Regions from separate parts of the Pseudosulfitobacter sp. DSM 107133 genome, predicted to be linked through region 1. Evidence: riboswitches for the same ligand, from Rfam matches in the RefSeq annotation. Region 1 holds a riboswitch; the other holds the start of a gene.
The links. Region 1 has a riboswitch for cobalamin ahead of bluB (5,6-dimethylbenzimidazole synthase). Riboswitches for the same ligand answer to the same signal wherever they lie in the genome.
Positions count from the first base shown of each region.

Region 2: linked by a shared signal. The riboswitch ahead of DSM107133_RS23155 (energy-coupling factor ABC transporter permease) and the one ahead of bluB (5,6-dimethylbenzimidazole synthase) in region 1 are both predicted to bind cobalamin.

Region 1 is NZ_CP085154.1:2,528,264-2,535,893, reverse strand. Features, by position in the region: gene DSM107133_RS12420 (adenosylcobinamide amidohydrolase) at 1-425, opposite strand, end outside; gene DSM107133_RS12415 (ABC transporter ATP-binding protein) at 422-1,168, opposite strand; gene DSM107133_RS12410 (iron ABC transporter permease) at 1,165-2,145, opposite strand; gene DSM107133_RS12405 (ABC transporter substrate-binding protein) at 2,142-2,978, opposite strand; gene DSM107133_RS12400 (TonB-dependent receptor) at 2,965-4,791, opposite strand; cobalamin riboswitch at 4,925-5,130, opposite strand; gene DSM107133_RS12395 (DUF2312 domain-containing protein) at 5,267-5,530, shown strand; cobalamin riboswitch at 5,645-5,824, shown strand; gene bluB (5,6-dimethylbenzimidazole synthase) at 5,874-6,554, shown strand; partial or broken gene DSM107133_RS12385 (IS5 family transposase) at 6,565-7,340, opposite strand; gene DSM107133_RS12380 (hypothetical protein) at 7,408-7,630, opposite strand, start outside.
Region 2 is NZ_CP085159.1:99,182-106,811, forward strand. Features, by position in the region: gene DSM107133_RS23135 (PEMT/PEM2 methyltransferase family protein) at 1-497, opposite strand, end outside; gene DSM107133_RS23140 (cation diffusion facilitator family transporter) at 494-1,414, opposite strand; gene DSM107133_RS23145 (transglutaminase family protein) at 1,404-2,174, opposite strand; gene DSM107133_RS23150 (alkaline phosphatase) at 2,335-3,810, shown strand; cobalamin riboswitch at 4,064-4,274, shown strand; gene DSM107133_RS23155 (energy-coupling factor ABC transporter permease) at 4,318-4,998, shown strand; gene DSM107133_RS23160 (helix-turn-helix domain-containing protein) at 5,071-5,499, opposite strand; gene DSM107133_RS23165 (SCO family protein) at 5,672-6,268, shown strand; gene DSM107133_RS23170 (disulfide bond formation protein B) at 6,265-6,690, shown strand; gene DSM107133_RS23175 (thioredoxin domain-containing protein) at 6,687-7,346, shown strand; gene DSM107133_RS23180 (copper chaperone PCu(A)C) at 7,396-7,630, shown strand, end outside.

The sequences.
Region 1 (7,630 bases):
GCCATCATCTCGATCAGCGCGGCCTGCGTCAGGGCAACATCTGTCTGCACCGCGACGTTGATCGTGCCCCAATCCTTGCCCGAGCGGTCCAGCCGTGCGCCGATGTGTTCGCCGTTCGACAGGCCCACTGTGGCCACGGCGCGCGCCGTGGCGCTGCCAGCGCTGGTGCTGTGTTCGGTCACGGCGCGGATGTCACGCGAGGTCAGAAAACACACGTCGTCAGGCGTGCCGCGCGCCGCCAGCTGGCCGGTCAGCCAGTCCAGCACATCCAGATCCGGCGTCAGATCGGCATTGCGTACCTCGCGCCACGATATCGCGCTGGCGGTGACAAAGCCGGGGCGGTTCAGCGCCCAGCTCAGCACCTGATGTGGCCCGCCCAGATCAAAGCGCAGCCACGGGCGGTCGAGTGTCAGCGGCACCTTCATTCCAGCGTGTCCAATGTCTGGAAGACAGGGCCGCGGTCGGTCATTTCGTAATGTGCCAGAATGCCAAAGACCTGCGCGAGGTTTTCAGGAGTCATGACGTCGACAGGCGGGCCGTCGGCCACGATCTTGCCGTCATGCAACAGGATCACACGGGTGCAATGGCGCGCCGCCAGCCCCAGATCGTGCAGCGAGGTCAGCACAGTGCGCCCGGATGCGGCGAGGTCGGAAAACACCCGCATGGTGGCAATCTGGGCCGCAGGATCAAGGCCCGCGATGGGTTCGTCGGCCATCAGCAGCGGGGTGTCCTGTGCCAGCGCGCGGGCGATCAGCACACGGGCCTGTTCGCCACCCGACAGTTGCGTGGCGGTGCGCTGCGCATAGGCGTCCAGCCCCATTTGCGCCAGCGCCCCGGCCACGGCGGCGGTGTCCTCGGCCTTGGTGCCGGAATGGGGCAGGCGGCCCAGACGCACCAGCCTTTCGACCGACACGGGCCATGCGATTTCGCGCGCTTGCGGCATCCATGCACAGGCGCGGGCGCGTGCGTTACTGGACAGTTGAGCCAGCGACGAGGTGCCGTCGTGCGCCAGCAAGCCAAGGGCCGCGCGCATCAGTGTGGTCTTTCCCGCGCCGTTCGGTCCCAGCAGGCCGACGCATTCGCCGGGGTGCAGGGTCAGCGATACGCCGTCAATCACCGGGCAGACGCCGCGTTTGACGGACAGGTCTTGCAGGGTCAGCAGGCTCATTGCAACGTCCCCCGTGTCTTGTAGATCAGGTGCAGGAACAGCGGAGCCCCCACCAGCGCCATCAGCACGCCCAGCTTCAGGTCACGGTCGGGCAGGGCCACGCGTACTGCGATGTCCGCCGCCAGCACCATCGCCGCCCCGCCAAGCGCCGAAGCCCAGAGCAGCCGCGAAGGTTGACCGCCTACCAGCGGGCGCAACACATGCGGCACCACCAGCCCGACAAAGCCGATGGCACCGGCGACAGCCGTACCGGCTCCGACGCAGGCCGCTGTGCCGATGACCAGCGCCAGCCGCAGGCGGGGCAGGTGCACGCCCATCGCGGCGGCGGCGTCCTCGCCCAGTGTCAGCGCGTCCAGACCACGGCCCAATGACCCCAGCAGAACCCAGCCCAGCACCATGAACGGCAGCGCCAGCCAGACGTGTGAAAACGACCGGTCCGCCAGCGAGCCCAGCATCCAGAACACGATTTCGGCGGCGGCAAAGGGGTTCGGCGACAGGTTCAGCACCAGCGAGGTAAAGGCCGAGGCCAGCGCCGAAATCGCGATGCCCGCAAGGATCAGCGTCAGCGCCGCACCGCGTGGCCCCGCCAGTGTCAGGATCATCGCCACGGCGATCAGCGCGGCCAGCAGCGCCGACAACGGCAGCGCCAGCGCAAAGGCCGCCGCCAGTCCGGTTTGCAGCGCCAGCACCGCCCCCAGACCCGCCGCCGCCGACACGCCGATCAGCCCCGGCTCGGCCAGCGGGTTGCGCAGATAGCCCTGCATCGCCGCCCCCGACACGCCCAGCGACGCGCCGATCATCACCGCCAGCAGCGCGCGCGGCAGACGGATTTGCTGCATCACCACGCTCATCGGGCTGCCGTCGGTGGCAAACAGGCTGGCGAAGGAATGCCATGGCGACACGGGCGTGGTGCCGGTCAGCAGCGAAATCACGAACAGCGCCACACACAGGGCGATTAGCAAGACAGTCAGCTTCATTTGCGTGCCTCGACCTGTTGGCGCAGATCCACCATTTTGCGCACCGCGTTCAGCACGGTTGGTGTGCCGCAGACCCAGTCACGGTCGGTCAGCTCGCCCGCCAGATAGGTGCCTTTCAACGAGGCCAGCGCCGGATGGTCCAGATTGTCTTCGGCGCGCGCGGCGCCGGGATAGTTGCGGCCCTGAATGATGACATCGGGGGCCAACAGCACCAGTTGTTCCAGCGGCAGCACGCCGACCGCGCCAAGCCCGACCTCTTCGGCAACATTGTCGAAACCGGCGGCATACAACACGTCACCCGCCAGCGAATGACGCCCCGAGGAATAGTTGTTCACATAGGTCAGCGCCGCGCGGGGGCGCAGGGCAGGGGCGGCGGACAGGGCCGCAAGCTCGGCGTTGAATTTATCTATCAATGCCGTCGCTTGTGCTTCGCGCCCCAGTGCGGCGCCCATCTGCGCCAGACGATCGGGCACATCCGACAGGGCGCGGGCGGGGGCGAATTGCACCACTTCGATGCCAAGATTGCGCAGCATCGAAATCGTGGCCATCGACGTGAACGTGCCCGCCACCACCAGATCGGGTTTCAGCAAATAGACCTGCTCGGCGCCGGTCCCGTTGGCGGGCAGGGCGCGGGCCTTGTCATAGAGGGCCGAATCCGTGTCCTCATGAGACAGCTGTGTAACCGACACCAATTGGCCGGGAGCTGCCATCAGCAGCGCAAGCTGATCGGTGCACAGGTTGATCGACACCACCCGTTGCGGGGCACCGGCCAGGGCGGTTGCAGCACTGACCAGCAGTGCGGCAACCGATGTTATGAGATCAGAACGACGCACGGACGCCAAAGTAGACGGCGCGGTCCGAGGTGCCATAGCCGTATGAGGTCTGGTATTGCGCGTTGGTCAGGTTTTCGAACCGCACATAGCCTTGGGTGCTGTCGTTGAAGTCATAGGTCATCGAGGCGTTGACCACGGTGTAGTCGGGCATTGCATTGCCGCCGTCATTGGCGCGCCCTGCGACGTGGTTCAGCACCAGTTGGCCTGACAGCTTGTCGGTCAGCTCTGCCTCGACGCCGAGGACAAAGTCATGCTTGGGCACGCGAACCAGTTGGTTGCCGCTTGAATCCTTCCCATCGGTATAGGTGTAGGAGCCGAACAGATCGGTGCCCGCCGACAACGTCATGCGCCCCGACAATTCAATGCCCTTGGTGGTCGAGGTGCCCGGCACCTGATTGTAGCCGCTGGTGGCGAAATCATATTCGATCAGGTTGTCGATTTCTGTGTAAAAGACTGTCGCCTTGACCATCGCGGCGTTGGGGAAATGATGCTCGATACCCAGCTCGGCGCTGCGGCTTTCTTCCTGCTGTAGCGCCGGATTGCCATAGAAGGGATGGAACAGTTCGTACAGCGACGGCGCACGGAAACCGGTGCCGACGGAAGCGCGCACAGTAGTATCCGCGGTGATCCGCCAGTTGCCGGCCAGACGGCCCGTGGTAAACCCGCCAAAGGTCGAGTGGTCGTCGTGACGCAGCGCAAAGCTGAGGTCAACATTCTCAGAGGCGGCGTACTGCGCCTCGCCAAAGACCGACGCGATTTCATAGGTGCCGCTGATGGCATCGACCGCAAATTCCTCTTGCGAATAGCTGGCGCCAAAGGCCAGATCGACCGCGCCGGCCTGTGTCACAGCTTTGTAGGATGCTTCGGTGCGCTGACCGTGGAAATCACGGTTAAAGCCGATTGGGTATTCGCGTTTGGTGTCGGTATAGGTCAGCGAAATCGTGTGATCGACCGCAGCGCCTTCAATTTCGGCATAGACCCGTGTGCCCAGTCGTTTGGTCAGTTCCTGATCTGCGGTATCAGCCAGAACATAGGCAGGCGCGGGAAATCCGTCCTGGTCTGTTTCGCTGTCGATATAGTTCAATGCAAAACCCAGCGTGACCAGATCAGTGGCATCATAAGACCCCGTCAGGATCAGCGTTGTGCCTTTGAATCCATCGGCTTCGGGGTTGACGCGGTCGTTTTCCTCAAAAGCGGAAAACCCCTTGGTGCGCGCATGGCTCAGCGTCAGGGCCAGTTCGCCCCGCTCGGCCTTGGTGGTGACGCCAAAGGTGGCGGCATAGGTGTCAAAGCTGCCTGCCTCGACGCTATAGCTCAGATGGGTGCCCATTTCGGTGGCGCGTAGGGTGGTGATGTTGACCACGCCACCAATCGCTTCCGATCCGTAGATCGCCGATTGCGAGCCTTTCAACACTTCGATGCGCCCGACGCCAGCAGTGGTCAGCGCGCCAAAATTGTATTGGGTCTGGACGCTGGAAGGGTCGGTCACGTCGATGCCGTCGATATAGACCGGCACATATTTGCCGGACAGTCCGCGCACGCGCAGCACGGACGATGTGCCCAGACCGCCATTGCCCGAAAGCGAAACGCCCGGCAGCGTGTCCAGCGTTTCGGATACGCGCACGCTGCTGCTTTTTTCGATCTCATCCTGTTCGACCACCTCGACCACAGTGCCGGTGCGCTTGGTCTCAACAGGTGTCTGGCTGGCCGATACCGTGATCGTGCCCAGGTCAAAGGCATCGTCCTGCGCCAAGGCCACGCGGGGCAGGGTGGCCAGTGCTGCTACAGATGCCGAAGCAAGTAGATGTTTCATAAAATTGTCCCCTTACGGACGGGTCGGTTGGGTCCGACCCTTTGGTCGTCGATATGGGAAAGACAAAACGCCCTCCGCCGGTGAAATGCCACCAAAGCGGTCAGGCCGCCGACACACACGCTCCCCGCGTCCGTATCCGGGTGATCCCTTTGGCAGGTCTCCTGACTTGCGGGTCGATGCGGGGCCGTGCCTTCCCGAGGTTCGATGACCCAGTGGCATATGACGGCCGCGCTCACCGCTAACAGTTGCGGGGGCAGTCACGGATTTGGGGAAATTGCCCCGCACCGCGTTCCCTTAAACGACGAGTCACCCCGTCGAACCAAAGTATGCGTGGCTTATCGCCTGTGCCGTCACCGATCAAGTCGCGAATGCGACCCGCCATTGGGGCCAAGCGTCAAAGTGGTCTTGCAGGCAACAGGGGGGGGCGGTATCGGTTGGGTCTTGCCCGAGCAGCACCGATTGAAGGACGCACCCCATGACCGACACCGCCACCAACCTTGAAAGCTATCGTGTAACCGCCGACGAACTGCGCCAGTTCATCGAACGTATCGAACGTCTGGATGCCGAGAAAAAAGACATCGCCGAGCAGCAAAAAGAGGTGATGGCCGAAGCCAAGGGGCGCGGCTATGACACCAAGGTGATCCGCAAGGTGATCGCGCTGCGCAAACGCGAGCCCGACGACATCGCCGAAGAAGAGGCGGTTCTGGAAATGTACAAAGAAGCGCTTGGCATGAGCTGACGCAGAGGCGGGGCGCGCGCTGGTGCCCCGCCGACTTCGAGGGCGGCTGTTCATCCACCGTTTCCCGCACGGGCCCGATCCCCCCTTTCGCCCTTGTCCCCCATTTGCCTTGCGTGCATCCTGGCTCCGTCTGGTGCCCGCTCGTCGGGAGAATCGGGAATCCGGTGAAACTCCGGGACGTGCCCAACGCTGTAACGGTGATGGCCACGCGCAGATGCCACTGGAGCGATCCGGGAAGGCGCGCGGGCCAGGTGACCCCAAGTCAGAAGACCGGCCAGACAGCACAGCGTGCCCCGCGTGGACGGCAGGGGCGCCGCATAAACGTGTTGTTGGGGATCAAACAATGACGAAATCAACCGCTCTGGCGCAGGCTGCGGCCTTTTCCACTGCCGAACGCGATGCCGTTTACAAGGCCATCTATACCCGCCGCGACGTGCGCGACCAGTTCCTGTCCGATCCGGTGGCCGATGACCTGCTGCGCAGGCTGCTGGACGCGGCCCATCACGCCCCTTCTGTCGGATTCATGCAGCCGTGGAATTTCATCGTGATCCGCGAACAGGACGCCCGCGAACAGGTCTGGCGCGCCTTTCAGCAGGCCAATGACGAGGCCGCCGAAATGTTCGAGGGTGCGCGCCGGTCGACCTACCGGTCCCTCAAGCTGGAGGGCATCCGCAAGGCACCGGTCAACATCTGCGTGACCTGCGACCGCACGCGCGGTGGCGAAGTGGTGCTGGGGCGTACGCATAACCCCAGCATGGACCTCTACAGTACCGTCTGTGCGATCCAGAACCTTTGGCTTGCCGCCCGCGCCGAAGGGATCGGCATGGGCTGGGTCAGCATCTTTCGGGATGCGGACCTGAGGCGTATTCTGGAAATCCCGGACCGGATCGAGATTGTCGGTTATCTGTGTCTCGGCCATGTCGACCAGTTGTATGAAAACCCCGAGCTTGAAGTCAAAGGCTGGAACCGCCGCATGGACCTGGACGCGCTGATCTTTGACGGCAAATGGCAGGGCGATCCCTAGGGGCCAGGCCCTAGGTCACCGACTCATAAGTTCGCAACCAGATCCTGATTGACGCGAGTTGTATGGATGCGAGGAAATTATCATCGCGTTTGTCATATCTTGTTGCTACCGCGCGGAAGTTTTTGAGTTTGTTGAAGAAACGCTCCACTGCGTTGCGTGCTTTGTAACGCTCGCGATCATGCGCGATGACAGGATTGCGTTGCGGCATCGAAGGGATCACGGCTTGCGCCTTCTGTTTGGCGATCAAATCACGGATCGCGTTGCTGTCATAGGCGCGATCCGCCAGCACGCTGCAGCCTTCTTTCAGTCGATCCAGCATCTGCTCTGCCGCGTGTCCATCATAGGCCTGCCCAGCCGTCAGCATGAGCCGGATCGGGCGGCCAAGCGCGTCCACCAAAGCGTGGATTTTCGTTGTCAGCCCGCCCCTTGAGCGACCCAGGCAATCGGATCGCCCCCTTTTTTAGGGCCATTTGCGCCCTGTTGGTGTACCCGGATGGAGGAGCTGTCAATCATTTGCACCTCACCCTCATATGCCTCTGATATTGCTTCAAGAATACGCGCCCAGTGGCCCGCACGCCGCCAGCGGTTGAAGCGGTTCACACAGGTCGTATGCGGCCCGTATCGGGCAGGAATGTCTGCCCAGGGCGCACCAGTCCGCAAGCGCCAGAAGATGCCGTTCAAAACCCGCCGGTCATCCACACGCGGCTTGCCGCGCACCTTCGTCGGCAGCAACGGCTGGATCACCGACCATTCAAAATCTGTCAAATCAAAACGTGCCATTCTCACCTCCACATTTGCCGGAAAGTGAATCACGTTTTCTAAAGTCTGTGAATCCCTTTTATGGGTATGTGACCTAGGGCGCAATCAGGGTCACACCGGGTATGCGCTGGATACGGAAAACATCCTCGTCATAGATTTCCGTCATTTCGTGCACCAGATCGTCGGTCCAGCCGGGCATGTCCAGCTCTTCCTCGATCTCGTCTTCCAGCGCGTATTTGTCGAGAAAGGCCGCAATCACCCGACGTTTTTGCATTTCGGTCATCACGGAATGCGTTTTGAGATAGGCGCGGAACCGC
Region 2 (7,630 bases), on a different replicon from region 1:
TCCTTTAGCCACGGCTCTTCTGCGAATGGCGCGGCAATCAAAACAAGGATGGCCGCTGTTCCTACAATGAGAGCCGAGGGTGAAGACGTAAGGATCATCCATCCACCGACGATTGCCATATCCGCCATGTATTGAGGGTTTCGAGAGTAGCGATACATGCCGGTAGTCTTCAACGTGCCTTTAGCTCCACCAGTTTGCGCTATCCCGAAATGAGCGACTTCAGTCCAGACGACAAAATTGCCAAACAGAATGAGAGGTATCCCAACCCCGAACCGGAGCCAGTTGGGAAACGCCAAAATGCCCCACCCCAAGACGCCAAGCACAATGAATACGCCAAACAACGAAAACGTTGGCACCCAGACCAGAATTGGAGTGATCGCCGTGTAACGTTGGGGCGGCCAGATACGGCGCTTTGGGGAAACAATTGACCAAAGGATCGAAGCCAGTGTTGCTGCAGCAATTCCTAGACCAGAAAGAACAAGCGTAGTTTCCATCATGCTTTTGTCTGCTCGTGTCCATAGAGTTGTGCGCTCTCATGAGCATTCTCCAAGTCTTCGAATTCGAGCGTGGAGTGCCGGATGCCGAACTCTTCGGCGAGACGCGCCTTTATGGCAGCTTTGATCCCTTCGCCGGATGAGCCATCGATGGTCACTATATGGCAATCCAGCGCCGTCTCGTTCTCTTGCATCTGCCAAAGATGAACGTGGTGGACGTCATGGACCCCGTCGACGTCTCTGATTGCGGCAACAATTGCGTCATTGTCGAGGTCAGGTGGACTTCCCAGCATCAGGATGCGAACGGGGCCGCCGATTTCAGTTAGAGCGAGGTAAAGGATGTAGAGCGCGATGCCGATCGTGATCGCCGGATCGACCCACCACATATTATAGAGCAGGATGAGCGAGCCGCCGATGATCACCGCAACAGAGGCCAGTGCGTCTGACAGATTGTGCAGGAAAAGCGCCCGGATGTTCACGCTGCCCTTTTGCATCGAATACGTCAGCAGCGCTGTCAGCGTGTCGACGACCAGCGCCACTGAGCCAAGGATCACCACAGTCCAACCGGCCACTTCGGTCGGTTCGATCATGCGCATCCCGCCCTCGTAAATGAGATAGATACCGACGAGGATGAGGGTGGTGTAGTTGATCAAGGCAGCCACAACTTCAATCCGGCCATAGCCAAAAGTCATGCGCTTGTCGGCGGGTCTTCGGGATATCTTTCGGGCTGCGAACGCGATTACCAGAGACGCCATGTCTGAGAAGTTGTGCAGTGCATCCGCTATGAGAGCGAGGCTGCCAGAGAGGATGCCGCCCACAATCTGTACAACCGTCAGAAGTGCGTTGGCCCAGATAGCGATGGAGACACGGCGGTCGCCTGACGCGGGATCAATATGCGCGTGGCCGTGATCATGAGGCATGACGCGATTCCTCGTGTCTATGATTAGGCAATGCCAAGCCAGGGATCTGCGGCACGCTACCTGATCTGATCCGGCGCACGCGGGCGTTCATCCAATGGCGTATGATATGGCGATACAATATGCCCTTTACGAAGCTGAATGACTGCTGATGAGCGGCGTAGAAGTTGTCGGGCGCGTCGAAAGTACCAAAGTCCTGGGTAATACCGGTCTCTTGGATGTAGGTATCGCCCCCCGTCCACTCCACTGGCGGCGCCTGCAGGCAGTCGGTCCCTGCCCCGTAACCGCAGAGACTGTGTGAATCGGTAAATTTGGATTGCAGCGCTGATAGAAACTCCGCATCCAGAATGAATCCTTCGAGGTTTGCCCAACCCGTCTCCGTCTCCACCTCAACCCATGAGTGAATGATCTCTTCTGGAGCAATCGGATACACGAGTTCGGGCACGACGCCCCGTTGAAGCTCTTTATGAATCGTGAAGCCGTGAAGGCGGCACCGCACACTTACCGCGCGCAACAGGGCCATGAGAAGCGTGCCCTTGGTGTTGCATTGACCAAAACCGTCAGCGAGCACCTCGGCGGCCGAGATGTCGTCAGCGCGGTTGTACCCAAAGGCAATTTCATTGCGGACGAAATCGTAGACAGCGCCGATCCGGTCATGTTGAGAAAGGGCTTTCCACCCTCGGTCCTCGATCAGTTGTGCAATCGACGGGTGGTCGAAGTTCAGGATTGGGGTTGTTGCCAACAGCCGATCATTCGCGCTCATTTTATATCTCCTCGAATCGTCTACGTGAAGATGTAATTGCTACAGTCACTATAGGTTCAAGATCCAAATTTCATTTTAGTTTAGCACACGCTGTCACAAATCTGATGCTTAAGACCCGCATCTTCGCTGCAAACTCATCCTTCTTTTCAGGAGCAAAACTATGAAGACGTTAACAGCGGTATCCGCCCTTGCCATCGCGGTATCAGGCATGGCGACAGCACAAGACCTGCCGCAGGCAGAAAATGATTGGTTCGTATCCGGCCAAGAGCGTCTGGCCGAAGAGTTGGCAAAACTGCCCAATACCAACAGAGCCGTCAACATCATTTTGATGATCTCTGACGGCAACGGCGTTGGTACAAACTACGCATCGCGTCTGTTTGCAGGCCAGCAAGAGGGCGGCTTTGGTGATGAGTATGTTCAACCCCAGGAGGCCTTTCCAAACCTCGCTCTGGTCAAGACCTACAACGTTAATGCCCAGACGCCGGACAGCGCTGGAACAGGCACGGCCATGATGGCCGGGATCAAGACCAAGGCTGGCATCATCGGTGTGAATGAAAACGTGAACCGCGGCGACTGTTCGACGCTGCCGGGCAATACGGTTGCCTCCATGAACGAACTTATGAGTGAGATGGGAAAAGAAACCGGCATTGTCTCCACAGCGCGCATCACACATGCAACGCCGGCCTCGGCCTATGCAAAGACAGTGGACCGCAATTTCGAGGCGTCAGTGCCTGAAGGTTGCGACACCCAGACTGACATTGCGACGCAGCTGATCGAGGCCATGCGTTCCGGGATGATCGACGTCGCTATGGGCGGCGGCATGCGCAACTTTCATGGTGACGAAGGCGGGCGCCGCGAAGACGGGGTCAATCTGATGGACGTAGCCCAAAGCGAACTAGGCGCTCATTTGGCGACCGATCAGGCGTCTTTCGAAAACACCCCTTTGGATGGGACCCCGATCCTCGGGCTGTTTGAAAGCAGCCACATGATGTACGAAGCTGACCGCGAAGACGAACCCAGCCTGGCCGACATGACCGGTGCGGCCATCCAGGCGCTTCAGGCAAAATCGGGGGACAATGGCTACTTTCTTCAGGTCGAAGCGGGTCGCGTGGACCATGCCAACCACGGCGGTAACCTTGCACGCGCGGTACGTGACCAAAAGGCGTTCTCCGACGCCGTCGCGATCGCTGATGAACTGACGGACGATGCCGACACCCTGATCATCGTGACGGCTGATCATGAACATGCGCTGGCCTTCAATGGTTATTGCGGGCGTGGGTCGGACATCCTTGGCCTGTGCATGGGCATCGACGGCGAAGGCGTGGCGCATACCGGGGAGCCCGAATTGGGAGCCGACAATAAGCCGTTCACCGTCGCAGGCTACCTGAACGGTGCGGGATCGGTTCTGACGGAACAAGCGGATGGTTCTTTCTTTGGTACGCGACCGGTGCTCACCGAAGAGGCCGCGACAGACCTGGACTATTTGCAGCAGGCGGTGGTTCCCAAGTCCTCCGAAACCCATTCGGGTGAGGATGTCGCCGCCTATGCCAAAGGCCCGTGGGCACACCTTGTCGATGGCACAATTGAACAGAACATGATTTTTCACATCATGAACTATGCCGCGACGGCCGAATAATCTGATTTGGTCTGATCACGACATCCCCAAGAGTTCCGCTCTTGGGGATGTTTTGCTTTTTCGGATGGAGACCAGGGAGATCCGTCCTGGGCTTAGTTTTTCTCGGAAAGTTGAAGAGATGAGTTGATGTAACTAGCTGTTTGATGGAGTAGTTTTGTGTTATCTCGCATCATACTTGGGCAAAATTTGGTTGCCACAGCGACTACACACCAACTGCATTCTACAAACCATCTTGACTCGGGCAGGCCGAGGATATCAGGTGCTCGGACTTGGTCCCAAAGCCGATTTGCGGCGGCGGGGTAAATGGGAACGCGGTAGGGACATCAAGTCCTGTCCTGATCCGAGACTGCCCACGCAACTGTGAGCGTTAGCTGCATTCCGAATACCACTGGAGAGATCCGGGAAGGTGAAATTGCAGCGATGAAGCGCGAGTCAGGAAACCTGCCAAGTACACTGTAACGCCTCTATGGAGGCATCTTGCACGATGGGTGCAGAAGGAACGAAATTATGCATATCGAACCTGGCGTCGTGGACGGCGCAAAAATTGTACTGGGGACTGCGACCGGTGTTGCTTCGGTTGGGATCGTCGCCAAGCTCGCTGTTGATCACGTGAAGCAGAACGGCAACATCTTAGCTTTGGCCGGACGCTCCGCTGCGGCAAGCGCGATGGTGCTAGGATTCTTTGAATTTCTGCCGCATCCACCTGTTGGCGTGTCAGAAGTACATTTGATACTTGGAACCACACTTTTCCTGATCCTCGGCACAGTTCCAACAGCTATTGGTCTGATCTTTGGTCTTGTAGCGCAAAGCTTCCTGTTTTCACCTTCCGACATTCCGCAATTGGGAATGAACCTGACCACGCTTATTCTGCCAGTTTTGGCAATGACCGCATTGGCACGAAGGATTATCCCGGCCGACACGCCGTACACCGAGGTTTCCTACACTCAAGCAGCAAAGCTATCTGCGGTGTTCCAAGGTGGCATTGTGGCGTGGGTGGCCTTCTGGGTTTTCTACGGACAGGGCTTTACCGCGGAGACCTTGGCAAACGCGGGAGCATTCGCGTCGGTCTACATCATCGTTGTTTTGCTTGAACCCATCATTGACCTTGGTGCTCTGGCTTTGGCAAAGACATTCCGGAGGTTCGAGAAAACAGGCCTTCCGCACGCCCGGCTCTATCAACCCGCCTAAGGTAAAAGCAGCCATGTACGACCGACCATTGTCGTTTTACACACCGTTTTGGATTGCGAGCAATTGGCGCGACTATGCGCCGATTGCATCGTGGTCGGTCAGACACTCTGAGTGATCGCGCAAGACCTCGAGAACCTTACAATCCGCGGTATTGCCTCCACTGCATTCGTGGATCATGCGCTTCAGTTCGGTCTGCAGCGCTTTCAAGCGATCCATCCGCAATTCGACCTGTTTGAGTTGTCGACGAGCGATGGAGTCGGCCTCGTGGCAAGATCGATCCGGATTGTCGCTAAGATCAAGTAGCTCGCGGATCGCCTCCAGCGGAAATCCCAACTGGCGCGCGTGTCGAATAAATGACAAGCGGTCGACTTCGGCGTCACCGTAACGCCGTTGCCCCCCTTCTGTGCGACCCGGTTCGGGCATCAACCCGATCTGTTCGTAATACCGGATGGTCTGAACTTTTGTTCCGGTCTTCTTTCCCAAACTTCCAATTGTAAGCATGTGACCTCCATATCTATAGTGTTGGTAGCTATAGCTATTGGCATGCACAAGCCACTGGTCTGTTCACGGGTCCGTGACAAACCGCCTCTGTGCCAAGAAACAGCTTGAACCTCTAGCAGCTAGAACATTTAGAATTCACGAAAAATGGGCGGAATCGGGCGCAAAACGACCAATGAGATTATCTGCGTTACAAAAAGTGCTTTGGGGACTCGCTGCGATCGCGATCGTGGGGTTCGTCTGGCTGCAAGTTTCTACCAGAGTCGAACAGCGCGCTTATGAGCCCGCGTTCCGGGCGGATTTCGAACTGACCGATCATAATGGGATGGTCCAAACAGACGAATATCTCGCAGGGCGCTGGATGCTCGTTTTCTTTGGCTTTGCGAATTGCCCCGACGTGTGCCCCACAACTCTGGCGGAGGTAGCCGCTGTGATGGACGGGCTCGGCTCCGATGCGACACAAGTCCAGCCGCTTTTTATCTCGATTGATCCAGAACGCGACACGCCGCAAGCGCTTGCTGAGTTTATCCCATATTTTGACGCAAACATCATCGGACTGACAGGCACCGCTGATCAAATTGAGAGAACGTCCAAGACATTTCGCATCTACTACGAAAAGATTGAGGAAGCCGCTTCGCCCGACGGATACACGATGGGGCATTCGTCTCAGCTGTTTCTCTTTGATCCGCAAGGCGGATATGTCGGTGCCTGGACATATGGCACGCCGGCAGAGGAGATCCTTGCCGATCTGAAGGCGCGGATGTCGATATGAGCCGGGTGATGTCAAAAGAGACGGCTTTGACCGCCGCGTGGATCGTCGCTTTGGGGAGTTCCTTGGCCGTGCTCTATATCGGTGAGGTTCTGGGGCAGGCTCCGTGCAATCTGTGCTGGTTTCAGCGTGCGTTTATGTTCCCTCTGGCCGTCCTTCTGGGCCTTGGTCTGTGGTTCGAGGATCATCGGGTCGGTCGCTACGGCGTTGCGCTTGCCCTCGGTGGCGCTGCCATCGCGCTTTGGCATCTTGGTCTCTATACTGGAGTTCTGCCCGAGCCGATCCAACCCTGCACGGCGACTGGCCCGTCCTGCACCGGCGACAATCAGCTGTTTCTTGGAATCCCTATCCCGCTGTTGGCGCTGATTGCCTTTGCGTTTATCGGGTTCTTGTCATTTTTCTCTCTGAAGGAGCCGCGCGCGTGAAAAACAAATCTCTAGTTCTATCGGTCTTACTTGTCGGCCTTGCAGTCTTTGCCGCCGCCGTTTGGTATCAGTCCCGCCCCGCCCCGGTCGCTCAGGTCGAACCGGTCCAGCCCGAGGTCGCAGAAGCATTGATGCGTCCCTACTCCCCCATCATGGGACCGAAAGACGCGCCCGTGACAATCGTAGAGTTCTTCGACCCTGCGTGCGAAGCCTGTCGGGCATTCTACCCAGTGATCAAGGAGATCATGGCGGAGCACGGCGATCAGGTTCGCGTCGTTCTGCGATACACGCCATTTCATGGCGCCGCTTCCGAAGAAGCGATCAGGGTGATGGAAGCCGCGCGCATGCAGGACGTATATATTCCGGTCAAAGAAGCGATCCTCGAATTTCAGCCACGATGGGCATCCCACGGTGAACCAGCGCCCGGATTGATCCTTGGCATTGCAGAGCAGGCCGGTCTGAACGTAGAAGTCGCAAAAAACCAGATGAAAGCGCCCCAGACGCTCGCAATCCTTAATCAGGATCGTGCGGATGTGGAGACAATGGGCGTGCGTCAGACACCAACGTTCTATGTGAATGGCAAACCGCTTGACCCGTTCGGAGCCGACGAGCTGCGCGCCTTGGTTGCGGCCGAAGTCGCGGCGGCCGGGTCGTGATCAGAAGACTGATTTTAGGAGCAAACCTTTGAAATCAACCGTTGCAGCCATCGCACTTGCATTCAGTGTGTTTGTCGGATTACCGACCACCTCTTTCGCTGGCTCTGAGGATATTGTCGTTGAAGACGCATGGGCCCGCGCGTCCATCGGCATCAACCGTCCAGGTGCGGCCTACATGACACTGCGCAATACGGGGACCGATCCAGTGACACTGGTGGAGCTGGAAACGCCGCTCGCCATGATGCCTGACATTCATGAGACCAAGACCGACGCAAATGGCGTCA